DNA from 3 places in the Burkholderia crassaminum genome. Region 1 is predicted to be linked to each of the others. Evidence: riboswitches for the same ligand, from Rfam matches in the RefSeq annotation. Region 1 holds a riboswitch; each other region holds the start of a gene.
The links. Region 1 has a riboswitch for cobalamin ahead of ACPTTF_RS13295 (FecCD family ABC transporter permease). Riboswitches for the same ligand answer to the same signal wherever they lie in the genome.

Region 1 (9,475 bases):
CCGACGACGGCGACGGCCTCGCGGCCTGCGCCGCGCAGTACTACCACGCGCCCGATCCCGCACACGTGCTGCCGGTTGCCGGCAGCCAGGCAGCAATCCGCGCATTGCCCGCGTTGCTGCCGACCGGCGACGCCGGCGTCGCGGCGCTCGCGTACGGCGAATATGCGCCCGCTTTCGCGCGCCACGGCCATCGCGTCGTCGCGCTCGACATCGGCACGGATACGTTGCCTGCAACGTTGCGCCACGTCATCGTCGGGAATCCGAACAATCCCACCGCCGAATTCGTGCCGGCCGGGCGCCTGCTCGGCTGGCATGCGCAACTGGCGGCGCGCGGCGGCACGCTGATCGTCGACGAGGCGTTCGCCGATACGGGCGCGACGCAATCGCTCGCGCCGCAGGTCGATCGCCCGGGGCTCGTCGTGCTGCGCTCGGTCGGCAAGTTCTTCGGGCTCGCCGGCATCCGCGCAGGCTTCGTGCTCGCGTGCCCCGACCAGATCGCCGCGCTGCGCGACATGCTCGGCGCATGGACGGTCGGCGGTCCGGCACGCCACGCGGTCGCGGCGGCGTTCGCCGATCGCGCATGGCAGGCCGCCGCCCGCGAGCGGCTCGCGGCCGACGGCGAGCGGCTGGCAGCATTGCTGCGCGCGCACGGCTTCGCAGTCCGTGCGACGCCGCTCTTCAGCTGGACCGACGACCCGCGGGCAGCGGCACTGCATGCGGCACTCGCGGCACGCGGGATCTGGACGCGGCACTTCCCGGCACCGTCGAGCACACGCGTCGGCCTGCCGGGCAGCGAAGCCGAATGGCAGCGCCTCGGTGACGCACTCGCCCACTGCGTGCCGCTGCTGCAACGGGAATCCGCATGAATGCGCGCATGTTTCGCCGGCTGACACCGGTCGCGATGCTGGCCGCACTCGCTCACGCGCCGCTTGTCCATGCCGATGTCACGACGCGCGACGACGCCGGCAACACCGTCACGCTGCCTGCGCCCGCGCAGCGCGTGATCAGCCTCGCACCCCACGCGACCGAGCTGGTCTACGCGGCCGGCGGCGGCGCGAAGCTCGTCGGCACGGTCACGTACAGCGACTATCCGCCCGCCGCGCAAGCGATACCGCGCGTCGGCGACAACAAGGCGCTCGACCTCGAGCGGATCGCGGCGCTGAAGCCCGACCTGATCGTCGTCTGGCGGCACGGCAATGCCGAGCGGCAGACCGACGCGTTGCGCGCGCTGCATATCCCGCTGTTCTTCAGTGAACCGAAGCATCTCGACGACGTAGCGGCGTCGCTGCGCCGGCTCGGCACGCTGCTCGGCACGCAACCGGCTGCCGATACGGCCGCGGCCGCCTATACGCGCGACATCGCGGCACTGCGCGCACGTTATGCCGCGCGAGCGCCCGTCACGATGTTCTTCCAGGTCTGGGACCGGCCGCTGATGACGCTCAACGGCGCGCACCTGATCAACGACGTGATCGAGCTGTGCGGCGGCCGCAACGTGTTCGCATCGCTCAAGCCGCTCGTGCCGACCGTCACCGACGAAGCGGTGCTCGCGGCGAATCCGGAGGCGATCGTGACGACCGGCGTAGGCGCATCGCGCACGGACGAACCGCTGCCGAGCCTGGCGCGCTGGCGCACGTGGCCCGCGCTGACGGCCGTGGCGCGCAACAACCTGTTCGCGATCGACGGCGATCTGCTGACGCGGCCGTCGCCGCGGATCGCGCAGGGCGCGGCCGCGCTGTGCGAGGATCTCGATGCCGCGCGTGCACGGCGGCCGGTGCGCTGATTTCCGGAGACTTGCGCGCGCATTGCGCACCTGCGCCCGATGCGCCCGTGTTTGACACAGATCGAACGCGCGCTGCGTCGTTCGCATGCGGACGCCGGCGCGCCTATTCGTCCCAGTGCACCACTTCCCACGTTCGCGTGGCGGCATCGGCCCGCAGCCAGACGACACCCCCTGTCGGCACCGGCCGCGACAACAGTGTATCGAGCGGCACGCGCAGTACATGCGATGCAAACGCGCGGATCACACCCGCATGCGTGACGGCCCATTGCGGTCGGTCGAACTGCGCCACGGCATCGGCCTGCCGTGCGACCCGGGCAGCGAACCGCGCGACGCTTTCGCCGCCGTGCGCGCACGCATGCATCAGGTCGGCCGCCCACGCGTCGAGCGCGGCGCGATCGATATCGTCCCAGCGCTGCATTTCCCACGCGCCGAAATCCATTTCCTGCCAGCCGGCATCGCGTTGCAGCGGCACATCGAATGCCTGCGCGAGCCGTTCGGCAACCGACGCGCATCGCATCAGCGGGCTCGTCCAGATCTGTTCGGGCGGCGGCGCGCCGAGAGCCGACAGATGCGCGCGCACGGCATGCGCCCCCGCATCGGCCGGCGCGGCGAGCGGCACGTCGCTGCGTCCATAACAGACGCCCGGCTCGACGCCGACGGACGGATGACGGATCAGGACGACGTCCACCCGAGCACCACGAGATAGATCGCCAGTTCGCACAGTTGTTGCGTGAAGCCGAGGCAGTCGCCCGTATAACCGCCGATCCGCTTCACGAAATAGCGGGCTGCCCACGCGCGCACGAGCACGAGCGCAACGCATGCGGCGACCCCCATGCGCCAGTCGGGCCAGAACAGCCAGGGCAATCCGAACAGCGCGGCGACGCACGCCGCGCGTGCCCCCATCCGTTGCGCGACCGGTTTCGCCTTGCCTTCGGGCCGCACGTAGTCGAGCGTCATCAGCAAGCTCACGGCCGCCGCGCGGCTCGCCGCGTGCGCGGCGATCATCGTCCATGCGGCACGCAGCGGCAGCATGGACGCAAGCGCCTGCCATTTCACGCCGAGCGCGATCACGAGCGCGACCGCGCCGAACGTGCCGATCCGCGAGTCGTGCATGATGCGCAGCACGTCGTCGCGCGTATAGCCGCCGCCGAACGCATCGCAACTGTCGGCCAGGCCGTCCTCGTGAAAGGCACCCGTTGCGAGCAGCGTGGCGGCCATCGACAGCCCGACCGCGATCGACACGGGCAACGCGCGCAGCGCGACCAGATACACGAGCGCGCCCCACGCGCCGACGCATGCGCCGACGAGCGGGAAATAACGCGCGGCCTGGTCGAGATCGCCGGCCGCGTAGCCGATCGTGCGCGGCACGGGCACGCGCGTGAAGTAGCCGAGTGCGACGAAGAAGTAGCGCAGTTCGGCTCGCACGCCGCGCGCGCGATCAGGCGTCACGATTGTCGACACCCGCGGATTCGAAGCTCGCCATTTCCGTGAGGAACGCAGCAGCCGCACGCACGAGCGGCAGCGCAAGCGCCGCGCCGGTGCCTTCGCCGAGCCGCAGGTCGAGCGCGAGCAGCGGCTTCGCGCCGAAATGCTCGAGCATGCGCCGGTGCCCGGCCTCGTGCGACGTATGCGAGAACACGCAGTAGTCGCGCACGCCGGGCGCGATGCGCTCGGCGACGAGCAGCGCGGCCGTCGCGATGAAACCGTCGACGAGGATCGTCATCCGCTCGCTCGCGGCCGCGAGATACGCGCCCGTCATCATCGCGATCTCGAAGCCGCCGAACGTCGCGAGCACGTCGAGCGGTGCAATCGCGTGCGAGTGCTTGACGAGCGCACGGCCGAGCACCGCGCGCTTGTGCGCGAGGCCCTGGTCGTCGAGGCCCGTGCCGCGCCCGACGCAGGCGTCGATCGGCACGCTGAGCAGGCGGCTCATCAGGCACGCGGCCGACGACGTGTTCGCGATCCCCATCTCGCCGAAGCCGATCGTGTTCGTGCCGAGCGACCGATGCAGGCGCACGCGCGCCGCGCCGGCCGCGAGCGCCGTCATCGCCTCGTCGCGCGTCATCGCCGGCTCCGCCGCGAAGTTGCGCGTCCCGCGCGCGACCGGCAGCGACACCAGCCGGTCGGACAGCGGCAGCGGCGACGCGACGCCCGCATCGACGATCTCGAGCGTGCTCTGCGCGACGCCCGAGAACGCGTTGATTGCCGCGCCGCCGGCGAGGAAGTTCGCGACCATCTGCGCGGTCACCGCTTGCGGATAAGGACTCACGCCCTCGGCGGCAATCCCGTGATCGCCGGCAAACACGATCGTCACGGGACGCTGCACGACCGGCCGCTCGGTGTGCTGGATCAAGCCGATCTGCAGCGCGATCGCCTCGAGCTGGCCGAGGCTGCCGGGCGGCTTGGTCTTGTGGTCGATTACGTGCTGCAGGCGCTTGCGCAGCGCGTCGTCGAGCGGCGCGATCGCGGGCGGGAAGTGGGTCGGGGTCGTCATCAAGGAGCCGTGTCGTTGGCGCGGCGGTATGCGCCGCGCATCGGAAAAGGAAACGTCATTGTCGCTCGGGCCACGCCGGCAGCAGCGCATCGCGGCCGTTCTCGCGGATCAGCACGAGCGGATAACCGAACGCATCGCTGGCGCGCTCGGGCGTCAGCACGTCATGCACGGGGCCGGCCCACGCGTGGCCGCGGCCGTCGAGCAACAGCGCATGCGTCGCGAAACGCCGCGCGAGATTCAGATCATGGCACGAGAACAGCACCGTGCGCGGGCCCGCGTCGAGCCACGCGGCCAGCGCGGTCAGGCAATCGATCTGGTGATGCAGGTCGAGGTGCGCGAGCGGTTCGTCGAGCAGCATCAACGGCGCGTCCTGGCACAGCGTCGCGGCCAGCGCGACTCGCTGCCGCTCGCCGCCCGACAACGACAGCACGTCGCGCGACGCAAGCGCAGCCAGGTCGAAGGTCGCCAGCGCGTCGCGCGCGGCCGCGCGGTCGCCGTCTCGCTCCCAGCCCCAGCCGCCGAGATACGGAAAGCGGTTGAGCAGCACCGTGTCGAACACGGTCGCGCTGAATGCGTCGTGCAGTTGCTGCGGCATCAGCGCGCGGCGCTGCGCGAGCGGCGCCGGCTGCCACGCGGCGAGCGGCCGGCCATCGATCTCGACTCGTCCGCCGGCCGGCGTCTGCAACCCCGCGAGCGTCGCGAGCAGCGTCGTCTTGCCCGCACCGTTCGGCCCCGCGATGCACCAGATCTCGCCCGGGCGGAACGCCTGCGTGAAGCCGTCGAGCAGCGTGCGCGCGCCGGCCTTCAGCGTCAGGTCGACGGCCGCGTAGCGCATCTCGCCGCCGGTGGCGTGCAATGCGGCATGGGTCATCGCATCGGCCTCCTGAGCAACATCCACAGGAACACCGGCACGCCGATCAACGCAGTCATCACGCCGACCGGCAACTGCGCGGGCGCGATCGCGGTGCGTGCGAGCAGGTCAGCCGCCATCACGCCGCCGCCGCCCGCGAGCATCGCGGCCGGCAGCAGCATCCGCTGGTCGTTGCCGAAGGCAAGCCGCAGCGCATGGGGCACGACGAGGCCGACGAAGCCGATCGTGCCGGCCGTCGTCACCGCGGCCGCGGCGGCCAGCGACGCGACGAGATAGATCCGCACACGCAGGCGCGCAACGGGCACGCCGAGCGCAAGCGCCGTCGCATCGCCGCGCAGCAGCACGTTCAGTTGCGGCGCGGCCGGCAGTGCGATGCATGCGGCCAGCAGCAGCGCACCCCACGCGAACCATGGCGCGGTCACGCCGTTCAGGTCGCCGGTCAGCCAGAAGATGATCCCGCGCAGCCGTGCATCGGGCGCGAGCGACAGCAACAGCGTGACGAGCGCGCCCCACCCGGCCGCGATCACGACACCCGTGAGCAGCAGCCGCGGCGACGCGTCGCGCGACTCGCCGCGCCACAGCTCGCGGCGCGCGAGGCCGAGCACGAGCGCGACCGACACGAGCGAGCCCGCGAACGCCGACGCATCGACGAGCCACCACGCGCCGCCCGCGATCATCGCGACAAGCGCGAAACCGGCCGCACCGCCGGACACACCGAGCACGTACGGGTCGGCAAGCGGGTTGCGCAGCAACACCTGCAACAGTGCGCCGGCCAGCGCGAGCAGCGCGCCGCACGCGAAGCCCGCGAGTGCGCGCGGCAAACGCAGCGTGCGAACGATATCGGAAAACAATGTGTCGCCGCCATGCGGCACGAGCGACGCGAGCGCCTGCCACGGCGACATCGGCACGCTGCCGATCGACAGCGACGCGACGAACAGCAACGCGACCACGGCGGCCAGCGCGGCCCAGATCGCCGCGGCGCGCGCGGCGCTCATGCGGCCCTCCGCGCGACGGACGACGCTGCGCGCATCGGCGCGCTACTGCTGCCGGCCGGGTGCGACATCGGCACAGTGCGACGTGTTGCAGGCATCCCCAAGCTCGTGATCCTTGTCGGTCAGGTGGTCGACGTGCGCGGCGGCCTTCGGCGCTCGCCTCGTTCGCAAACGTCACCAAGATGGCAGAAATCGGCGCCGACGACGATTGGGGTCGGCATCGAAGATCCATCCCGTGAAGCATTGCGCACCCTGCTTCCCCGCAGGCCGCGCGTCACGAAGCCCGTGCGGGCTTCCCGCCTCGGCCGGTATCCGGGCTGGCGGCGGTCCGGCTCGCCTTCCCGCGCGAAAACGCGCAGTGGCCCGCGCCCGCCTGCGGTAACCGCATGCGAAACGCGCCCGAGCCGGCCTGCGTCATGCGACGCGGCCGCTTACCGTTGCGGGGGCAGCGCAGGTTGGCGGCTTCCTGGCGGAGCCCACGCCCTGCTTCCCGTTTAACCGCGCGTTCCACGCGCGAGCACCGAGGCGGCGCCAGTTTAGGAGCCGCTCGCACGAGCGTCAAGGAAGCGTCCGGGCACGCACGGGACGCGCTGATTCGCGGCAAGAAGCAGGGGTGTTACGACTGGAAACGTTACAGATGTCGGTTTGCGCGTTATTCCGCGCTAAAATGCTGGGTCTTTAGAGGACGCAGCAAATGCTCAACGAACTCGAAACCTTATCTCAAAATATTGGCCGTCTGATTTCGCTGAACAAGCGCTATCACTCGGAACGGCTCGCGCTCGAGGAGCAAGTCGCGCAATTGCGCGCGGACGCGGACACAGTCCGCGCGGAACTCGCGCAACTGCGCGACGAACGCAATGCGCTCGCAGCCGAGCGCGACACACTGTCGGCAAAGATCGACGACGCCCAGGTGAAGCTGAACGCGATTCTCGAAAAGCTGCCGCGCTCGAAAAGTGCGGAGCAAGCCGACAACCAGCTCGACCTGCTGGATGGGCAGGCGCGTACGGATGGCGATGACGCGGCCAGCCACGGAGAACATGCATGAGCACCAAGCAGATCGAAGTCTCGATTCTCGGTCAGCCCTATCGGCTCGCCTGTTCGGCCGAGACCGAAGCGGCGCTGCTCGAAGCGGTCGCGCGTGTCGACGCCGAAATGTCGAAAATCCGCTCGAACAGCTCGGTACGCGGCACCGATCGCATCGCCGTGATGGCGGCGCTGTCGCTCGCTTCCGAATTGCTGCGGCTGCAAACGAGCGTGCGGCACGGTGAAGCATTTCCGGCGGAGGAAATCCGTCGTACAATGCACCAGATGAACGAACAGCTCGGCGCGGTGCTCGCACAGCACGAGACGCAGTAACGTTTTAATCGATACGTCGATTCCCCTTGATCTCGGCGATCAACGGTGGTCAAATTGGCGCATCGATTCACAGTTCAGTCAGCTTCCCTGCCTGGTTCGCCAAGGTCATATATTCCTTGAACCAATGCCATGTGCACGGTTGCGGAAATTTGTAGCACGGGCGCGCGCGTCACTCTGTCTGATGTACCCGAAGTGCTGCTAACTGCGACCAATTCTGAACCTCAGGTTCAGGATGCCGGCCTAGCGGCCAAGGCGGGGGCCTATCCAACGGCATCGGGCGAAGCCCGATGCCGTTTTCTTTTGTAGCAGCCTCTTTCTGCGTCGATCACGATCCATGCAATACTGGCTGATGAAGTCCGAACCGGACGAAGCAAGCATCGACGATCTCGCCAACGCACCGCAGCGCTCGCTGCCGTGGACGGGCGTGCGCAATTATCAGGCGCGCAATTTCATGCGCGACACGATGAAGATCGGCGACGGCGTGCTGTTCTATCACTCGAGCTGCCCCGAGCCGGGCATCGCGGGCCTCGCCGAAGTGTCGTCGACGCCCTACCCCGATCCCACGCAGTTCGATCCGAAAAGCCCCTATTACGATTCGAAGTCGAGCCAGGAAGCGCCGCGCTGGCTGCTCGTCGACGTGCGCTACGTGAAAAAATCACCGCTCGTGCCGCTTGCCGCGCTGCGCGAACACGACGAACTCGCCGACATGCGCGTGCTCGCACGTGGCAACCGGCTGTCGATCACGCCCGTCACGCGCGCCGAATGGAAGTTCATCACCGAAAAGCTGATGAAGTAGGCGCACGCCAAAGGTCAAATCTGGTCAGTACGTGCCGCCGCCACGGAACTCGCGGCACTTTCGCGCGGCCTAAGCAACCGCTGTCGGCTCGATCGAGCCGGCTGTCGTTTTTTCGTCGCGCGGTACGCCCGCGTCGTGCACGCGCGATCCGCGTGCACGCCCTCGCACAAGGAGTCCAACAATGACCAAGAAATCCGCACTCGCGCTGTCGCTCGCCCTTGCCGCCGCCGTTCCCGTCGCGCTGACGCTCGCGTCGCCCGCCGCGCACGCGCAAACCGCGAACCCGCACTTTCCGGAGCCGGCAGGCGTGCTGTCGCTGTCGTCACAGGCCAGCGCCGACGTGCCGCAGGACATCATCCACATCACGCTGTTCTACGAGCAGCAGGCCAAGGATCCGGGCAGCCTCACCGCGCAATTGAACCAGCGCGCCGACGCAGCGCTGTCGCAGGCGAAGGGCGTATCGGGCGTCACGGCACACACGGGCGCATTCTCCGTCTATCCGAGCACCGATCGCGACGGCAAGATCTCCGCATGGCGCGGCCGCACCGAGGTCGCGCTCGAATCGCGCGATTTCGCCGCGGCGTCGAAGCTGGCCGGCCAGTTGTCGAACCTGATGCAGGTCGCGAACGTCGAGTTCTCGCTGTCGCCCGAAGCGCAGCGCGCAGCCGAGCAGAAGCTGACGACCGAGGCAATCAAGTCGTTCCGCGCCCGTGCGGACGAAGCCGCGAAGGCATTCGGTTACAACAGCTACACGATCCGCGACGTGAACGTCGGCGGCGGCCGCAACGTGCAGCCGTACCCGCGCATGATGGCGATGGCCGCGGCGCCGATGGACAGCGCAAAGATGAGCGCACCGATCGCGGTCGAAGGCGGCAAGGCCACCGTGTCGGTCACCGTCAACGGCTCCGTGCAGATGAAGTAACGCGCGGCGCGCGGCAGTCCGAAATGAAAAACGCCGGCCCTCGGGCCGGCGTTTTTCATTTCCCTGCGTGTGCCGATGCACGCGCCGATCGCACGTGCATCGGCATCGCATCACGCAGCGGCATTCGCCGCGCGACGGCGATACGCCCAGACCATCAACGCGATACCCGCGAGGATCATCGGCAGCGACAGCCATTGCCCCATCGACAGGCCGAGCGCGAGCAGGCCGAGGAAGTCGTCGGGTTCGCGTGCGAACTCGACCGTG
Region 2 (9,475 bases), 1.0 Mb from region 1:
GGCGTCGATGCGATACGCATCGCGCAGCCAGAAATAGAACGCGAGATACGCGTGCGGCGGCACGAGATCCGCGTCATGGTAGCTCGCGTAGTCATTCTCGCCGCGTGAGCGAGACGGCTGGATGCCGACGAACACGTTGCCCGCGCGCCAGCCGGCGATCGTGAAACGCCCTTGCCGCAGCGTCGGATCGGCTTCGGGCGGGCCCCAGCGTTCGTTCAGCGCGTCGCGCACGGCCGCCGGCAACCGCGCGAAATGCGCGACGTAGTCTGCCAGCGCGAAACTCTGGAACGCGGGGCGCAGCGCATGCACGGCCGCGTCGTTGGTCACGCCTTCGGTGAGTCGCGCGATCAGCGCGTCGCCGTCGGGCGGCAGGTCGGCCACCGCGTAGCCCGCGTCGCGCAGCGCCGCGAGCACGCGCAGCGCGGACGCCGGTGTGTCGAGCCCGACGCCGTTGCCGATCCGCCCTTCGCTTTGCGGATAGTTCGCGAGAATCAGCGCGACGCGCTTCTCGCCATTGTCGAGCGTGCGCAGCCGGCACCAGCCGCGCGCGAGCGCCGCGACGAACGCGATCCGCTCGGCGTCCGGCTGGTAGCGCACGACATCGACCTCGGTGTGCGGGCAGCGGTACGCGAGCCCCTTGAAACTCACCGCGCGCGTGACGATCCGTCCGTCGACTTCGGGAAGCGCGATGTGCATCGCGATGTCACGCGCATGCAGGCCCTGGTTGTCGGCCACCCATGCGTCGCGATTGCCGCCGGACAGGATCACCTGCAATACCGGCGCGTCGCCGGCGAGCACGTCGTGTTCGGGGCTGTCGATCGAGCCGGCCGCGAACGCGGTCGTGTTCAGCACGAGCGCGACGTCGTGCATGTCGCAGAGCTGCGTGATGACCTCGCGGCTCACCGCATCCTTCAGCGACGTCACCGCGATCGGCAGCGGATTCAACCCTTCCCGCACGAGCGCATCGGCCAGCGCGTCGAACACGGCCGTGTTCGCGGCCTGCCAGTGCGCGCGATAGAACAGGATCGCGACGACGGGCGCACCGGGCGTCCAGCGCGGCCGCCAGTCGTCGACGCTCGCGCGGTCGCGCGCCGGGTGATACAGCGCGGCGGCCGGCAGCGGGCGCGGCGGTTCGGGTTCCTCGCCGAACCCGAGTGTGTGGAATGCAATGCTGCGCAGCAGCGCCTCGGCATTGTGCACGCCGCCTTCACGCAGGTAGCGCCACCACAGCCGGCACAGGCCGGGCGCGACGGTGCTCTTCGCGACGAGGTTCGGGTCCTCCTGCAGGTCGCCCGAGAACATCGCGAGCTGCTGGGCGCGCTTCGACGCGAGCGACACGGCCTGCTCGATCCCGTACGGCCAGTACGCCTCGCCGCCGAGATGATCGATCACGACCGACTTCGCGTGTTGCAACACGTCGTCGACGTAGAAATCGACCGACGCCGGCTGGCGCAGGAACGTGACGTTCGCGAGCCGCACGCTCGGGAAGCCGGCCGGCAGTTGCGGCACGACGCTTGCGAGCAGCGACAGCGTCGTGTCGGCCGAGCTCAGGATCACGATGTCGGCCGGTTGCTGGTCGATCCGGACAACACCCTGCGTATCGTCGACGAAGCCGCCTGGCGTGGTGCGCAGCAGATGCATCGTGCGTTACGCCTGTTGCGGCTCGGCCGCGCACGCGGCGTCGAACGCGCGTTGCAGCGCGGCCGCGTCGAGGTCTTCGCCGATCAGCACGAAGCGGCTCGCGCGCGTTTCGCCGTCCTGCCAGCGACGGTCGAAATAGCTGTCGAAGCGGCGGCCGACGCCCTGGATCACGAGCCGCATCGGCGCGCCCGGCAGCGCAGCGAAGCCCTTCGCGCGGTAGATCGTGTGCGCTTCGACGACCCGCTGCAGCGCGGCGATCGTCGCTTCGCGCGTGCCGGCGTCGCCCGACACGACCACCGAGTCGAAATCGTCGTGATGGTGATCGTGATCGCCGTCGTCGGCCGAGCCGTGATGGTCGTGACGCAGGTGGATCGTTTCTTCCGATGCCGATTCGAGACCGAGCAGCATCGCGAGATCGAGTTCACCGCGCGTCGCGCGCACGATCTTCACCTGCGGCGGGATCTCGTCGCGGATCGCGGTTTCGATCTGCGCGAATTCCGCGTCGCCGACGAGATCGGCCTTGTTCACGATCACGAGATCGGCGGACGACAGTTGATCGGCGAACAGCTCGTGCAGCGGCGATTCGTGGTCGAGGTTCGGATCGGCGCGGCGCTGCGCCTCGACGGCCTGCGGGTTCTCCGCGAACTGGCCGCTGGCGGCAGCCGGCCCGTCGACGACGGTCACGACCGCGTCGACCGTGAAGCTGTTGCGGATCGTCGGCCAGTTGAATGCCTGCACGAGCGGCTTCGGCAGCGCGAGGCCGGACGTCTCGATCAGCACGTGGTCGATGTCCGCGCGGCGCTCGACGAGCGCTTCCATCACCGGATAGAACTCTTCCTGCACGGTGCAGCACAGGCAGCCGTTCGCGAGCTCGTAGAGCTGGCCCGACGCTTCGCCCTGCGCGCCGTCGGCATCCTCGCAGCCGATGCCGCAGCCCTTGAGGATTTCGCCGTCGATACCGAGTTCGCCGAATTCGTTGACGATCACCGCGATGCGGCGGCCTTCGGCGTGCTGCAGGATGTGGCGCATCAGCGTCGTCTTGCCGCTGCCGAGAAAGCCCGTGACGATCGTGACGGGAAGCTTGCGTAGGGTCATGGAATATCCAGGGTCGTAAGGAAGAGTCAGGCCGAGATCGTCACGTCGATCTCGTCGTAGCGTTTTAACCGGTAGATCAGGGCCGACACGAGCCAGCACGCGAGGAACAGGCCGATCACGACATAGCCGAGCACGCCGAAGTGCGACGCCACCATCGACGCGAAGTCCCACACCGGGCCCTGCAGCGACAGCTTGTCCGCGAGCAGCGCGAGCACCTCGATGCCGCCGATCAGCGCGGCGACCAGCACCGACACGAAGGTGATCGTCATGTTGTAGTAGATCTTGCGGATCGGCCGCACGTACGCCCAGCGATACGCGCCCATCATCAGGATGCCGTCGGTCGTGTCGACGAGCGTCATGCCGGCGGTGAACAGTATCGGCAGCGCCATCACGGACCAGAACGACAGACCGCCCTGCACCTGCGCCGCCGAGATGCCGAACAGCGCGATCTCGGTCGCCGTGTCGAAGCCGAAGCCGAACAGGAACCCGACCGGATACAGGTGCCAGCTGCGCGACACCAGCCGGAACAGCGGACGGAACAGGCGCGCGAGCACGCCGCGCTGGTTCAGCAGCAGGTCGAGATCGGCGTCGACGATCGGCTCGCCGCGCCGCGCGGCGCGAAACGTCCGGTAGACGGAAACCAGGATCAGCAGGTTCGCGATCGCGAGCACCAGCAGGAAGAACGCCGACACGCTCGTGCTGATCACGCCGCCCCACGCTTTCAGGCTCTCGAAGCGCGCGAGCGACGCGGCCGTGAGCGTCACCACGACCGACATCACGATCACGACCGTCGAATGGCCGAGCGAGAAGAACAGGCCCGCGCCGAGCGGGCTGCGCCCCTCCTGCATCAGCTTGCGCGTGACGTTGTCGATGGCCGCGATGTGGTCGGCGTCGACCGCATGACGCAGCCCGAACACGTACGCGAGCAGTGCGGTGCCGAGCAGCACGGGCTGGCCGTGGAAGGCGGCGAACGCCCAGATCCACGCGCCTGCGTTGAAGGCGATCAGTAGCGCATAGATCGCGACGATCTTGCCGCGCAGCCCGGACGGACTGTCGTTGAACAGGCGGAACAGCGAATCGAGCATGACGCTCCTTTGCGAACGGTCGACATGAAGCATGCCAACACGGCCGTCGCTGCGCGGCCCCGCGCGGTCCGGCCCTTCGTCGCACCGGGTCATGCGCATTCGCGCAGGCGGCCGGACGACGGGGATCGGGAAACGCTCGGGTGTCGGGCACGCTGCGGCCGTGGACGATGCGCCGCTTCCCCGCGGCGCTGAACCCCAACGTTTAGGCCGGTATCCGGGCTGACGAACACGCCGCTTCGCCTTCCCGGATACGCAGGGCATCCAGTGGCGGTCGTCCGCATGCAGGCGGCATGCGGCGAAGCGGCGTTGCATCGCGGCGGGCACGATGCGTTCGCTTACCGTTGCGGGGGCAGCACAGGTTGGCTCGACTGCGACGCAGGCAGGCTCCCTGTTTCCCGTTTAACTGCGCACGCCGGAGGGCACGCGCGAGCACCAAAACGCGTGCGAGTGTAGGCGCCGGGGGCGGGAGCGTCAAGGCGGCGCGACCCGCCGAACGGCGTCTTGCATGGCCGCCGCGCCACGCCGGAGGCCGCTTCCGGCATCGGCGAAGCGGGTTCGCGCGGGCGGATCGCTGTGCTATCGTAGCGCCGCGTTCGGTGCTCGCATGCGCATTCCGCGCATGCAGTTAAACGGGAAACAGGAGGCGGATTACCGCCCGGCCTGTGCTGTCCCCGCAACGGTACGCCGCCCGCGCGACGCGCTTCCCCGCGCACGCGCCCATGCCGCCCACGATGCCACTGCCCTTCTAACCGGGCGGGAAGGCTGCGGCCTGGCCGGCGGCCAGCCCGGATACCGGCCGACGCAAGGGGCGAGCCCGATGCTCGCCGAACGCCCGATCCGCGGGGGACGGATGAGGTGCGCATTCCGCCCGCGTCCGCGCGGGCTTCGTTCGATCCGTCATGCGTGACCTGTCTGCTGGCCGCCGCCGTGCCGCCCGCCTGCCCTATTCCCCTGTTTCGACACGGTGCGCGCCGTGCCGCGCCCGATGAGCCGGGCCTGGCTCATCGGCGCCGGCCCCGGCGACGCCGACCTGCTGACGCTCAAGGCCGTCCACGCGATCGGCGCGGCCGACGTGCTGCTCGTCGACGATCTCGTGAACCCCGACGTGCTGCGCCATGCGCGTGCCGACGCGCACATCGAGCACGTCGGCAAGCGCGGCGGTCATGCATCGACGCCGCAGGATGCGATCGTCGCGGCGATGCTCGCGCATCTGCGCGCGGGCCGCAGCGTCGCGCGGCTCAAGGGCGGCGATCCGTTCGTGTTCGGCCGCGGCGGCGAAGAGCTGGCCGCGCTCGGCGCGGCGGGATTTCAAGTCGAGGTCGTGAGCGGCGTCACGGCCGGCATCGCCGCGCCGGCCGCGCTCGGCATCCCGGTCACGCAGCGCGGCGATGCGCAGGGCGTGATCTTCGTCACGGGCCACGGCGCGGGCGCCGACGAACCCGACTGGCGTGCGCTCGCCGCCACGCACATGACGATCGTCATCTATATGGGGATCCGCCGGCTCGACGCAATTGCAGCCGCGCTGCGCGAAGGCGGCCTGCCTGGCGACACGCCGTGCGCGGCGATCGAGAATGCGACGCGCCCCGGACAACGGCACGTGCTCGCGACGCTCGACACGCTCGTCGAACACGTCGGCGCGACCGGCATCGGTTCGCCGGCCATCTTCGTCATTGGCCGCGTCGCCGCGTTCGCCAACGATCCCGCGGTACGTGCCGCACTCGGCAGCGGCGCATGATGCGCGTCGCGCTCGGTGTCGGTTTCCGCGCGGGCGTGACGGCCGCGCAGCTCGATGCCGCGATCCGCGCGGCGCTGAGGCTGTACCCGGCTGCCGAACCGGCGCTCGTCGCCACGCTCGCCGACAAGGCGCGTGCCCGCGCGCTGCGCACGCTGTGCGCGAGACGCGGCTGGCCGCTCGTCGCGTTCGACGCGGCACAACTCGCGAGCCGCCCCGAACTGGCCGCGAGCGGTCCGTCGGGTGCCGCGCTCGCCCGCTTCGGCGTCGCGGGCGTGGCCGAGCCGTGCGCGCAGCTCGCGGCGCCGCACGGCCGGCTGCTGGGCCCCAAATCCATCCGGGACGGTGTGACGGTCGCACTTGCCGGCCCGCTCTGAACCCTTTGTTTCGCTTTCTTTCGACAGGATCAATCCGATGAAAACCGACACCGAATCCCATCAACGGATGACCGAACGCCGCCGCGCGGGCCACGAGAAGAAGCAGGCCGCCGCCACCAACGAAAAGGGCCTGCTGATCGTCAACACCGGCAACGGCAAGGGCAAGAGCACCGCCGCGTTCGGCATGGCCGTGCGCGTGCTCGGCCACGGCATGCGGCTCGGTGTCGTGCAGTTCATCAAGGGCGCGCTGCACACGTCCGAGCGCGACTTCCTCGGCGCGGTTGCCGAATGCGATTTCGTGACGATGGGCGACGGCTATACGTGGAACACGCAGAACCGCGACGCCGACATCGCGACCGCGCGCAAGGGTTGGGACGAGGCGCGCCGGATGATCGAAAGTGGCGACTACCGGATGGTGATCCTCGACGAGCTGAACACCGTGCTGAAGTACGAATACCTGCCGCTCGACGAAGTGCTCGCGACGCTTGTCGCGCGTCCCGATTCGGTCCACGTCGTCGTGACCGGGCGGCATGCGCCCGATGCGCTGATCGATGCGGCCGACCTCGTCACCGAAATGCGGCTCGTCAAGCATCCGTACAAGGAGCAAGGCGTGAAGGCGCAGCGCGGCGTGGAGTTCTGAGCATGCCCGCCTGCCCCGCGCTGTTCGTCAGTGCGCCCGCGTCGGGCCAGGGCAAGACGTCGGTGACGGCCGGCCTCGCGCGGCTGCACCGCCGGCTCGGCCGCCGTGTGCGCGTGTTCAAGACCGGGCCCGACTTTCTCGATCCGATGCTGCTCGAACGCGCGAGCGGCGCCCCCGTGCATGCGCTCGACCTCGGGATGGTCGGCGAGGCCGGCTGCCGCGCGCTGCTTGCCGATGCCGCGCGCGAGGCCGACCTGATCCTGATCGAAGGCGTGATGGGGCTGTTCGACGGCACGCCGAGCAGTGCCGATCTCGCGGCTGCGTTCGGCGTGCCGGTCGTCGCGGTGATTTCCGCGAAGGCGATGGCGCAGACGTTCGCGGCGATCGCGTTCGGGCTCGCCCGGTTCCGGCCGGGGTTGCCGTTTCACGGCGTGCTGGCCAATCGCGTCGGCTCGGCCCGGCACGCGGAGCTGCTGCAACAGGCGCTGCCCGACGACCTGCGCTGGCTCGGGCATGTGCCGGCCGATGCGGGCATCGCGCTGCCGGAGCGGCATCTCGGCCTGCACCAGCCGGCCGATATCGACGATCTCGACGCCCGGCTCGATCGCGCGGCCGACGTGCTCGCGCAGACGGCGCTCGCTGAATTGCCACCCGCCGTCGCGTTCGCGGAACCGGACGCCGCGGCGCCGCTGCCGCGTGCGCTCGCCGGCAAGCGGATCGCGGTGGCGCGCGACGCGGCGTTCTCGTTCATCTATCCGGCGAATCTCGCGCTGCTCGACGCGCTCGGTGCGCAGTCGAGGTTCTTCTCGCCGCTCGCCGACGAACCGGTACCGGACGATTGCGACGCGCTGTTCCTGCCGGGCGGCTATCCGGAACTGCATGCGGCGACGCTCGCGGCGAATGCGGCAACCGCACGGACGATTCGCGCGCATGCGGCGGCCGGCCGGCCGATCGTCGCGGAATGCGGGGGGATGGTGTATCTGAGTGAATCGCTGACCGACGTGGACGGCGCGTCGACGCCGATGCTGGGGTTGCTGCCGGGCCACGCGACGATGCAGCGCCGGTTCGCGGCGCTCGGCATGCAGCAGCTCGAAACGCGGCACGGCTCGATGCGGGGCCATACGTTCCACTACTCGCGGCTCGCGACGCCGCTCGATCCAGTCGCGCATGCGGCGCGCCCCGACGGCGCGGCCGGCAGCGGCGAGGCCGTCTATCGCCACGGCGCAATCGTCGCGACCTACATGCACATGTACTGGCCGTCGAATCCGGATGCGGTCGTGGCGTTGTTCAGCGGCGAAGCGTTCTAGGTTGATCGATGCAGCGATGATGAGCCGACCGGCAATGATCGCACCGCTCGACGGGCGCAGCTACAGGTGCCGTTCGATATCCATCCGCTGATGGAAGATTCGAATCACATCGATCGTGTCATCCGTTTCGCGATAGATTGGGTACATCTCGCATTCAGTCGCCGTGGCGACCTTGCCGATGTCCAGTCCGCGCCGCATGCGTTGCGTCCTTCGACATGTCAGGGCTTTTCGCGCCCCGGCGCTTCCGAACGCGAAGTGCGGATCACGGTGCCGTCGGGCGAGAAATGCGCATTGAACATCGCGTCGCCCGATACACCGCCCTCGGCCCAGTGCCAGCTCCACACGTCTTCATGGCTCAGCGCGTATTGCGCGATCTCGGTCGGCTTGCCGAGCAGTTGCCGCACGTCGTCCTTCGACATCCCGGGCACGACCTTCGCGATGTTCGCCGCCGTCAGCGCCTGCGTGATCGACACGAGCCGGCCGTCGGGCCCGAAATCGAGCATGTAGGTGCTCGTGCCGTACGGGCCGCGCGGATATTCGAACCGCTGCGAGCCGTCGTCGCCCTGCCTGACCATCTCGGGCTTGCCCGCCTGGCGGAGCACGTCTTCGGTCGTCGAGACGCCCGGCTGCAGATTACCGAACGCCATCGGATCGGGCTTGATCGCATTCACCGCGTCGGCCACCTTCTGGTCGTCGCACCCGGCCGCCAGAACGCCGACCGCACAAGCCGTCAGCACGGTCAGAAGCTGTTTTCGCATGTCATCACACCTGTATTCATCGAGCCGATCCGGCGTCGCGCGCAGCGTAGCACGCGACCTGTTCCGTCGATGTCAAGGAGCGTCAAATTCACGCGCGTGCTGTCGCGTCCGGTTTCACGGACGCATACGCACACGTCGAACGGCGGCTGCGACGCCGCCGCGCCTCTGCGTCAAACCAGGAATGCCTCGGCCAGCTTGACCCAGTACGACGCACCGGTGGGCAGCGCCGCGTCGTTGAAGTCGTAACCGGGGTTGTGCACCATGCAGCCACCCTCCCCGTCGCCGTTGCCGATGATCAGGTAGCAGCCCGGCCGCTTCTCGAGCAGGAACGCGAAATCCTCGCTGCCGGTGAGCGGCACCATCCCGTCGATCAGGTTCGCTTCGCCCACCCATTCGCGCGCAATACCGCGCGCCAACTCGGTCATTTCCGCGTCGTTGACGAGCACCGGGTAGCGGCGCTGGTAGTCGATCGTCGCGGTCGCGCCGTACACGGCAGCCTGCGCATGCACGACTTCCTTGATGCGCGTCTCCAGCAGGTCGCGCACGTCGGGTTTCAGCGCGCGCACCGACAGGCGCATCTGCGCGCGATCGGGAATCACGTTCGGCGCCTCGCCCGCGTGGATCGCGCCGACCGTGACGATCGCCATGTCGAGTGGCGGCACGTTGCGCGACACGATCGTCTGCAGCGCCAGCACGATCTGCGCGCACACGACAACAGGATCGATTGCCTTGTGCGGCACCGCGCCGTGGCCGCCGCGGCCCTGCACGTCGATGACGACGGTGTCGGACGACGCCATGAACGGCCCCGGCAGGAAGCCGAATTTGCCGGTCGGGAAACCC
Region 3 (9,475 bases), on a different replicon from region 1:
TACCGTAACTTCGGGATAAGGTACGCCCTTGTAGCTTGATGCCCCTGCGGGCAAAGGGTGAAGGGGTTGCAATAAACTGGTGGCTGCGACTGTTTAATAAAAACACAGCACTCTGCAAACACGAAAGTGGACGTATAGGGTGTGACGCCTGCCCGGTGCCGGAAGATTAAATGATGGGGTGCAAGCTCTTGATTGAAGTCCCGGTAAACGGCGGCCGTAACTATAACGGTCCTAAGGTAGCGAAATTCCTTGTCGGGTAAGTTCCGACCTGCACGAATGGCGTAACGATGGCCACACTGTCTCCTCCCGAGACTCAGCGAAGTTGAAGTGTTTGTGATGATGCAATCTACCCGCGGCTAGACGGAAAGACCCCATGAACCTTTACTGTAGCTTTGCATTGGACTTTGAACCGATCTGTGTAGGATAGGTGGGAGGCTATGAAACCGGAACGCTAGTTTCGGTGGAGCCGTCCTTGAAATACCACCCTGGTTTGTTTGAGGTTCTAACCTTGGCCCGTGATCCGGGTCGGGGACAGTGCATGGTAGGCAGTTTGACTGGGGCGGTCTCCTCCCAAAGCGTAACGGAGGAGTACGAAGGTACGCTAGGTACGGTCGGAAATCGTGCTGATAGTGCAATGGCATAAGCGTGCTTAACTGCGAGACCGACAAGTCGAGCAGGTGCGAAAGCAGGTCATAGTGATCCGGTGGTTCTGTATGGAAGGGCCATCGCTCAACGGATAAAAGGTACTCTGGGGATAACAGGCTGATACCGCCCAAGAGTTCATATCGACGGCGGTGTTTGGCACCTCGATGTCGGCTCATCTCATCCTGGGGCTGTAGCCGGTCCCAAGGGTATGGCTGTTCGCCATTTAAAGAGGTACGTGAGCTGGGTTTAAAACGTCGTGAGACAGTTTGGTCCCTATCTGCCGTGGGCGTTGGATATTTGAAGGGGGCTGCTCCTAGTACGAGAGGACCGGAGTGGACGAACCTCTGGTGTACCGGTTGTCACGCCAGTGGCATCGCCGGGTAGCTATGTTCGGAAGAGATAACCGCTGAAAGCATCTAAGCGGGAAACTCGCCTTAAGATGAGATATCCCTGGGGACTAGATCCCCTTGAAGGGTCGTTCGAGACCAGGACGTTGATAGGTCAGGTGTGTAAGCGCAGTAATGCGTTCAGCTAACTGATACTAATTGCCCGTAAGGCTTGATCCTATAACAAGTCTGCCTTGTAGATCGGCGCCGTGCGACAGCACTGGCCGCAAGATCCAGAGCGACAAGTTGGATTCTCGTGTGTGATACACACAACCTAAATTACTGCTTCTTCCAAGATTGGTTGTGCTGCGAAGCAGCGCAACAACCCTCTTTGCCTGATGACCATAGCGAGTCGGTCCCACCCCTTCCCATCCCGAACAGGACCGTGAAACGACTCTACGCCGATGATAGTGCGGATTCCCGTGTGAAAGTAGGTAATCGTCAGGCTCCCTAAGCCAAGAACCCCCGCCCGAAAGGCGGGGTTCTTGCATTTCGGCGACGGAAATACGTGGGGGATCGGGATGGGCCGCTAGGCTGCAGCTCGAGCTGGGGCCGGGGTGCGGATTCTCCAGGATTGCCATCTACGGGACAGCGCAAAAGGTGGTCGGCCCGATCGGCCTGGCCTCGCACCGCTAGCCGGCGCGGGCCGAGACCACCATTCAAACATCCAGCCACCCGCTGTTCACGACAATGGTGATCAGGTCGAGCGGCGGCCCCAGCACATACCTGACTCCTTCAGTTGGCGCCCAGCCAATATCGTTCTGTCTACAGGTGAAGTTGTAATGGCGGACGATGCACGACGTTCGTCGAAAATGCGCAATGAATGGTGCGTATTGGCGAAAGACTGCGTGAGTCATCCATTTTTCGACGTGCTGCGTCGACCTGATCGCAGGCGACACTCGGCGAGCACGGACTGAATTCCGCATGGAAATCTATGCGCATAAAGTCCGTTTACGCGACATGCGCTACAGAGCGGAGAGCAAGCCCTTCGGGGTAATATCGCCATTCGTCCCGATTCGCGGCGCTTGTCCACATCTGCCGGCGATCGGTGTTTTTCGCATTCCGTCTCCTGCATCGTTCATGACTGACAGCCCTGCCCAAGGTGGTCGGACGACCGACTTCTTGCCGTATCTCGTCGCCGCAACGTTCTTCATGGAGTACCTCGACACGACCGTGATCGCGACTGCGCTGCCGCAAATGGCGCGCTCGTTCGGCGTCGGGCCGAACGCGCTGAGCTTGGGGATGACGGCCTACATGCTGGCGCTGGCGGTGTTCATCCCGATCAGCGGCTGGATCGCGGACCGCTATGGCTCGCGCACGGTGTTCGCTAGTGCAATCGTCGTTTTTACCGGCGCGTCGGTGCTGTGCGGGTTGTCCGAGGGCGTCGTGACGTTCACGGCTGCACGGCTGCTGCAGGGCGTTGGCGGAGCAATGATGGTGCCGGTCGGACGGATGATCGTCGTGCGCAGCACCGAAAAGGCCAAGCTGATGCGAGCGATCACGACGATCACGTGGCCGGGCATCGTCGCGCCTGTCGTCGGGCCGCCGATCGGCGGCTTCATCACAACTTATGCGTCATGGCGCTGGATCTTCCTGCTGAATGTCCCGTTCGGTATTGCCGCGCTGGTCTGTACCTGGCTGATCGTCCGGAACACGCGGGCCGACCAGCAACGGCCGCTCGACTGGGTTGGATTCGTGCTGGCCGGTGGCGCATTGACTTGTCTGTTGATCGGTACAGAAGCGGCCGGCCAGCAGGATGTCGACTTCACGCGCGCGGGCGTCCTGGTGGGTGCGAGCGTGCTGTTCGGCGCGGCAGCGTGGTTGCATGCGCGACGCTGCGCGCATCCGCTGCTCGACTTCACCACGCTGAAGGTGCCGACCTTCTCGGTGACGGTGATCACCGGTTCGATCACGCGGATGGCGATCAACGCCGTGCCGTACCTGCTGCCGCTGTTGTTCCAGATCGGCTTCGGGCTGTCGCCGTTCCAGTCCGGCCTGTTGCTGCTCGCGAGCGCGCTCGGCAATCTTGGGATGAAGGCGGGAACGTCTTGGATTCTCGACCGATATGGCTTCCGGCGCGTTGCACTCGTCGACGTGACAATTGTCGGCATCTTCACGATTGCGTGCGGCTGGCTGACCGCGTCGACGCCGCTGACGATCACGCTGCTCGTCGTATTCGTCTACGGACTCACGCGGTCGATGCAGTTCACGACGCTCGCGACACTCGCCTATGCGGATATCCCGGCTCATCAGACGAGTGCAGCCAGCACGCTGTGGAGTGCCGCACAGCAAATGACGATCGGGATGGGGATCGCGTTCGGTGCGTTGTCGCTGCGGCTCGCGGCGTTGGTGCGCGGCGATGCTGCCGGCATGCATTACGTGCTCGACGATTTCCGCTGGGCATTTGTCGCGGCGGGCGTGCTCGCGCTGCTGACGTTGCCGGGCTATGCACGGCTCGCCTCCGATGCGGGCGACAGATTGCGGGCTAATGTAGCGCGAGGATAGGCCGATTTTCCGCCGACTTTGTGCTGCGACAGGTGCGTGTTTGGGCTCCTTGTCGCTCACTTCCCGATTCGGGAGACAGACTGCGGGCTAATGTAGCGTGCGGATAGGCTGATTTTCTGCCGACTTTGTGCTGCGACAGGTGCGTGTTTGGGCTCCTTGTCGCTCACTTCCCGATTCGGGAGACAGACTGCGGGTTAATGTAGCGCGCGGATAGGCTGATTTTCCGCCGACTTTGTGCTGCGACAGGTGCGTGTTTGGGCTCCTTGTCGCTCACTTCCCGATTCGGGAGACAGACTGCGGGTTAATGTAGCGCGAGGATAGACCGATTTTCCGCCGACTTTGTGCTGCGACAAGTGAGTGCCTGGGCTCACTGTCGCTCACTCGGAACATCGATCTATCGTGTCGTGAAGGTATCGCGGGAAGCGAAAGCGGTCATCCACCACAGCGGATGAACGAGCTGATCGCGCGGTGATACCCGTTCGCTAAGAACCCTGATCGATCACGCGCGATTGGCATGTCAGATGCGCGGCATTTCCCGCGTGGATCCGCGCGTATGATGGACGACATGGCAGCGTCGTGCATATCCCGATCGTCGTCACTGCGCGTCATGAAAGATGATGCCGACCGTGTGGCGGTGGCCGCTGCGGATCCGGCTCACGCCGTGGCGCAGGTTGACGCGATAGACGCTGCGCGTCCCCTGCACGGGTCTGCCGTGCACGGCGAAGATCACCGCGTCGCCTTGCATCAGCGGCACCACTTCCGCTCGTGATTGCATGCGTGGCCGCTGTTCCGTCAACATGAATTCCCCGCCCGTGAAATCGCGGCCGGGCGCCGACAGCAGGATCGCAACCTGCAGCGGAAACACGTGCTCGCCATAGAGATCCTGATGGAGGCAGTTGTAGTCGTCGGGACCGTATTGCAGGATCAGCGGCGTCGGTCGCGTCTGCCCCGCCGCATGGCAGCGATCGAGGAATGTCGTGTGGTCTTTCGGATAGCGGACGTCGATTCCGAGCGCCTGGTTCCAGCGATTCGCGATGGGTGCGAGATGCGGGTAGATCGTCGCGCGCAGCTCGGCAATGACCGCGGGCAGCGGGTACGCGAAATACTTGTATTCGCCACGGCCGAATCCGTGCCGTGCCATCACGACGCGCGAGCGATAGAGCGCATCGCGCGGATAGAGCGACGCGAGTGCTGCGCACTCGCTTGCCGAGATCAGGCTCGGCACGCGCGCGCATCCATAGCGATCGAGTTCGGCGCCGACAGTCGGCCAGTCGATGGCGTCGAGGCGTTGTGCGATGTCCGGCGATTCGACGGCAGGTGGCAGATCGGCGATGTTCACGGGCATCCCTCGGTTCGTCAGCGATGTGGCGCCGAACCGTGCGAAATGCTCGGAAGCATTGCGTGCGCGGTTGGAGCCACGAAGAAAGTCGATGAACCCAGTCTAGCGACGTTCGTGCGCAGGTGCGCTCCAGATCTTGCGCTTCAATTCGGAAGTGAAAGGAGAGGGCACGGGACGCGCACGGACACATCGAAGGCTGCGACGTATCAGTGCGGAGAAGCGGAGAAGCAGAGAAGCAGAGAAGCGAGCGGCGAATCTTCCACGACAGGCGGCCGGCTCACACCGGCCACCCGTCGCAACGCGAATCACGCCACCGACCGGAACAGCCAATAGAGCCCGCCGGCAAGCACGATCGACGCCGGTAACGTCAGCACCCACGCCAGCACGAGGCTGCGCACCGTGCTCCATTGCAGCCCGGAGCCGTTCGCCGCCATCGTGCCCGCGACGCCTGACGACAGCACGTGAGTCGTCGACACGGGCAATCCGTAAACGTCGGCCGCGCCGATCGTCAGCATAGCGACGAGTTCGGCCGACGCGCCCTGTCCGTACTTCAGATGCTGCTTGCCGATTTTCTCGCCGACGGTCACGACGATCCGCTTCCAGCCGACCATCGTGCCGAGGCCCAGTGCGATCGCGACCGCAACCTTCACCCATGTCGGAATGAACTTGGTCGCGTGGTCGAGCTGCTTGCGATAGTTGTCGATCGCGAGCTTGTCGTCGGCGGCGAACGCGGGCTGACCCGACTTCTCGATCAGGCGGATTGCTTCGGACACCAGATACATCGTATTGCGCACGTTGTCGATGTCGTGTTGCGGCACGGCCGCCATCGAGCCCGACGCGCCAACCGCGGTCGCGAGCGACGTGGACAACTGCTGAACGGCGGGGATCACGGCCGGCGTCAGTTCGCGATGCTGCACGTAAAGCTCGACGTCGGCGCGCGGGTTCGCAGACGGTGCGACGCCGTTCGTGTACTTCCCGAACGTCGTGGCTGCCTGGTTTGCGACCGCAACGAAGGTCTGCGTCTCGGCCGGCGTGACGGCCTTGTTCAGTGCATAGGCAGTCGGCACCGTACCGATCAGGATCAGCATGATGAGGCCCATCCCTTTCTGCCCGTCGTTCGAACCGTGCGCGAACGACACGCCCGTGCAGGTCAGGATCAGCAGGCAGCGAATCCAGAACGGCGGCGGCTGATCCTTCGGCGGTTCCTTGTACAACTCCGGAACCCGCACGAGGGCTTTCAGCACGAGCAGCAGCAGCGCGGCGCACAGGAAGCCGACGATCGGCGAGAACAGCAGCGACTTGCCGACGCCGAGCGCCTGGCCCCAGTCGACGCCGCTCGTGCCGGACGGCCCGTGCATCAACTGGTTCATCAGCCCGACGCCGATGATCGACCCGATCAGCGTATGCGAGCTCGACGACGGCAACCCGAAATACCAGGTCGCGAGGTTCCACACGATCGCGGCGATCAGCAGCGCGAACACCATCGCGAAGCCCGCGCCGCTGCCGACCTGCAGGATCAGCTCGACCGGCAGCAACTGCAGGATGCCGAACGCGACGGCGCCGCTCGAGACCATCACGCCGAGGAAGTTCCACATGCCGGACCAGATCACCGCGACGTTCGGCGTCAGCGAGTGCGTATAGATCACGGTGGCCACTGCGTTCGCGGTGTCGTGGAAACCGTTGACGAATTCGAAGCCGAGCGCGATCAGCAACGCGGCGCCGAGCATCAGGTACGGGAACAGCGATCCTTCGCGCACTGGCGACAGATCGTCGATCAGGTGCGTGGCGATATAGATCGCGCCGATCGCGAGCACCAGCAGGAAGACGGCATAGCCGAGCTGTCTGGTGCGCTCGACGGAACCCGGCGAGTTCGGGGCAGACGAAGCAGGTTGATTCATGACGGTATCTCGTAAGGGAACCGCGACTGATCCTAGCTTCGGCTAGCAGTCAGTTTGATGACAGCAGGGATGGCGAACGGTATGTCTTACGGCGACGTAAGGTGGTCGTCGCCATGCGATTGCGATACGACGCGGCACGTCGGCTTGCGTCGTGCGCGATATCGCGAACGCAACACGGCAGGAGGCTAGGTGGCAGTGTCGCGCCGATCGTCGTCGGCGATCAACTTCCATCCGTGCGGCGACGCAGCGAAGGTCGTGCACGACAGCGGCGCAACGTCGATGCGGGTTGCCGCGTCGGGATCCAGCTGCAGCGCATGCGCGACGGCCGCGCGAACGATCGGCGCATGCGTGACGGCGACGATGTCGCGGCCGTGTTGCAGCGCGTTCATCCATGCGCCGACGCGGCGCATGGCTGCGTCGAACGATTCGCCTCCGTGCGGCGACGCGGACGGATCGCCGATCCACGCGCTCAATTCGTCAGGCAGGTCGCGCGCGAGGTCGTGCAGCCGCTTGCCGCGCCAGTTCCGGTAGTCGACGTCGCGCAGTGCGTCGTCGATGTCGGCGCGTAGTCCGAATGCATCGGCGGTCTGCACCGCACAGCGGGCCGGGCTGCACAGCACGAGCGAGCCGGCGACGTCCGTCCAGCGGTTGCGCAGTGCCGCGGCTTCGGCGAGCCCGTGCGCGTCGAGCGGATCGTCGTCGGGAAACGTGCCGGTGCGCATCGCCCGGGTCGATGCGTGTGCGATCAGGCGCAGCGAGGCATGCATGTTCATGTCGGTTTTCGGGGGCTCCGGGGCGGGACGCGATCGCCACCGTGCGATTACTTCAATACGCGAACGTTCGCGCGTACAATTCGCCCGATACGAAACGCGGAAGCCGGTGCAATTCCGGCGCGGTCGCGCCACTGTAACCGGGGAATCCATGATCCCGGAAGCCAGACCTGCCTTCGTACCCATTCAACATTTGCCGGGGCGCGATTCCCCTGAGGTGCATCCATGAGCGAAGCAGTGCTGAAGCCGGCGGTCGTGCCGGCGCCCATCCCCGTCCGTGAACTGTTGCCGTGGGCCGTGTTCGTCGGCCTGATCCTGTTGCTCGCCCTTTATTTCGTGGGTGCGGAACAAGGTGCGACGTCACTCGTGCCGGGCATGTACGTCCACGAATTCGTCCACGACGGCCGCCATCTGCTCGGCTTCCCCTGCCACTGACGCGGAGTTCATGATGGTCGGAAAGCTGCTCATGCGCGGGATGCTCGCAGGCATCGCCGCAGGCCTCCTCACGTTCGGTTTCGCGAGAGTCGTCGGCGAACCGCAAGTCGATCAGGCAATCTCCTTCGAAGAAAAAGCCGACGCCGCCAAGGGCGACGCACCGGAGCCCGAGCTGGTCAGCCGCCACACGCAGGCCGGCCTCGGTCTGCTGACGGGCGTCGTGACCTACGGCGCGGCATTCGGCGGGCTGTTCTCGCTGGTCTTCGCGTATGCCTACGGGCGAGGCAGCCGCCTCCGGGCACGGCCGCTGGCCGCCTGGCTCGCACTGGCGTCATTCGTCGCGCTCGTGATCGTGCCGAACCTCAAGTACCCGGCCAATCCGCCGTCGGTCGGCGATCCCGACACGATCGGCTATCGCACTGGCCTGTTCTTCCTGATGATCGCGATCTCGGTCGCGACGATGGTGTTCTCGGTCAGCGTGCGCCGCCATTTGCTGGCGAAGCTCGGCCAGTGGAACGCGTCGATCGTCGCCGGGCTCGTGTTTGTCGCGATCATCGCGGCCGTGCAGATCGGGCTGCCGTCGATCAGCGAGTTACCGGCCGATTTCCCGGCGGCCTTGCTGTGGAAGTTCCGCGTTGCGGCGATCGGCATGCAGGTGATCATGTGGACGACGATCGGCCTGCTGTTCGGCGCATGGGTCGAGCGCGGCGAACGCACCGGCCTGCGCGCCGCCTGACGCGCATTGCAACGGGGCGCGCCTAGCGCAGCATGCGCGGCGCGCTCCCGGTCGATTCGCGCGCCAGCGCGACGAACGCGGCCAGATAGTCGATCGACGCATCCGCCTCGCGGATGCCGAGGAAGATCTGCTTCGCGATTCCCTTCTTGCCGAGCTTGACCGGCACGACCGGCATCCGGTCGGCGTATTCGTCGGCCAGCCATCTCGGCAGCGCGGCCACGCCGCGCTCGCTCGCCACCATCTGCAGCATGATGTCGGTCGTCTCGATCGACTTGTGCCGCCTCGGTACGATGCCGGCCGGCGTCAGGAACTGGTTGTAGATGTCGAGCCGGTCGGTCTCGACCGGGTAGGTGATCAGGATCTCGTCGGTCAATTGCTCGGGTGTCACGTAGTCGGCGTTCGCGAACCGGTGTGAGTCGGCGACCACCAGCACCTGCTCGTAGTCGAACACAGGGTCGAAGCGCAGGCCCGGCTTGTTCAGCGGATCGGGCGTCACGAGCACGTCGATGCCATAGCCGAACAGAGCGCCGATGCCGCCGAACTGGAAGCGCTGCTTCACGTCCACGTCGACGTCGGGCCAGCGCGACAGGTACGGCGACACGACCTTCAGCAGCCACTGGTAGCACGGGTGGCACTCCATCCCGATGCGCAGCGTGCCGCGCTCGCCCTTCGCGTACTGCTTCATCCGCTCCTCTGCGAGCTCGAACTGCGGCAGCAGCCGGTTCGCCAGCTTCAGCAGATACTGCCCGCCCTGGGTAAGC

Region 2: linked by a shared signal. The riboswitch ahead of cobA (uroporphyrinogen-III C-methyltransferase) and the one ahead of ACPTTF_RS13295 (FecCD family ABC transporter permease) in region 1 are both predicted to bind cobalamin.
Region 3: linked by a shared signal. The riboswitch ahead of ACPTTF_RS18920 (CbtB domain-containing protein) and the one ahead of ACPTTF_RS13295 (FecCD family ABC transporter permease) in region 1 are both predicted to bind cobalamin.

What each region holds. Positions count from the first base shown of each region.
Region 1 covers NZ_OZ183799.1:2,872,908-2,882,382, forward strand. Annotated here, with positions in the region: gene cobD (threonine-phosphate decarboxylase CobD) at 1-866, shown strand, start outside; gene ACPTTF_RS13270 (cobalamin-binding protein) at 863-1,780, shown strand; gene cobC (alpha-ribazole phosphatase) at 1,884-2,468, opposite strand; gene ACPTTF_RS13280 (adenosylcobinamide-GDP ribazoletransferase) at 2,453-3,229, opposite strand; gene cobT (nicotinate-nucleotide--dimethylbenzimidazole phosphoribosyltransferase) at 3,219-4,274, opposite strand; gene ACPTTF_RS13290 (ABC transporter ATP-binding protein) at 4,330-5,145, opposite strand; gene ACPTTF_RS13295 (FecCD family ABC transporter permease) at 5,142-6,140, opposite strand; cobalamin riboswitch at 6,424-6,677, opposite strand; gene ACPTTF_RS13300 (ATPase) at 6,832-7,182, shown strand; gene ACPTTF_RS13305 (cell division protein ZapA) at 7,179-7,493, shown strand; RNA gene ssrS (6S RNA) at 7,575-7,756, shown strand; gene ACPTTF_RS13315 (EVE domain-containing protein) at 7,828-8,289, shown strand; gene ACPTTF_RS13320 (SIMPL domain-containing protein) at 8,471-9,211, shown strand; gene lgt (prolipoprotein diacylglyceryl transferase) at 9,322-9,475, opposite strand, start outside.
Region 2 covers NZ_OZ183799.1:1,874,366-1,883,840, reverse strand. Annotated here, with positions in the region: gene cobN (cobaltochelatase subunit CobN) at 1-1,641, opposite strand, end outside; gene cobW (cobalamin biosynthesis protein CobW) at 1,648-2,736, opposite strand; gene ACPTTF_RS08615 (HoxN/HupN/NixA family nickel/cobalt transporter) at 2,763-3,821, opposite strand; cobalamin riboswitch at 4,010-4,273, opposite strand; cobalamin riboswitch at 4,398-4,636, shown strand; gene cobA (uroporphyrinogen-III C-methyltransferase) at 4,807-5,556, shown strand; gene ACPTTF_RS08605 (cobalamin biosynthesis protein) at 5,553-5,930, shown strand; gene cobO (cob(I)yrinic acid a,c-diamide adenosyltransferase) at 5,968-6,570, shown strand; gene ACPTTF_RS08595 (cobyrinate a,c-diamide synthase) at 6,573-7,877, shown strand; gene bamE (outer membrane protein assembly factor BamE domain-containing protein) at 8,096-8,635, opposite strand; gene ACPTTF_RS08585 (M20 aminoacylase family protein) at 8,806-9,475, opposite strand, start outside.
Region 3 covers NZ_OZ183800.1:381,553-391,027, forward strand. Annotated here, with positions in the region: rRNA gene ACPTTF_RS18890 (23S ribosomal RNA) at 1-1,211, shown strand, start outside; rRNA gene rrf (5S ribosomal RNA) at 1,366-1,478, shown strand; gene ACPTTF_RS18900 (DHA2 family efflux MFS transporter permease subunit) at 2,112-3,536, shown strand; gene ACPTTF_RS18905 (2OG-Fe(II) oxygenase) at 4,132-4,875, opposite strand; gene ACPTTF_RS18910 (inorganic phosphate transporter) at 5,181-6,773, opposite strand; gene ACPTTF_RS18915 (histidine phosphatase family protein) at 6,959-7,546, opposite strand; cobalamin riboswitch at 7,597-7,735, shown strand; gene ACPTTF_RS18920 (CbtB domain-containing protein) at 7,769-7,978, shown strand; gene ACPTTF_RS18925 (CbtA family protein) at 7,992-8,714, shown strand; gene ACPTTF_RS18930 (LysR family transcriptional regulator) at 8,737-9,475, opposite strand, start outside.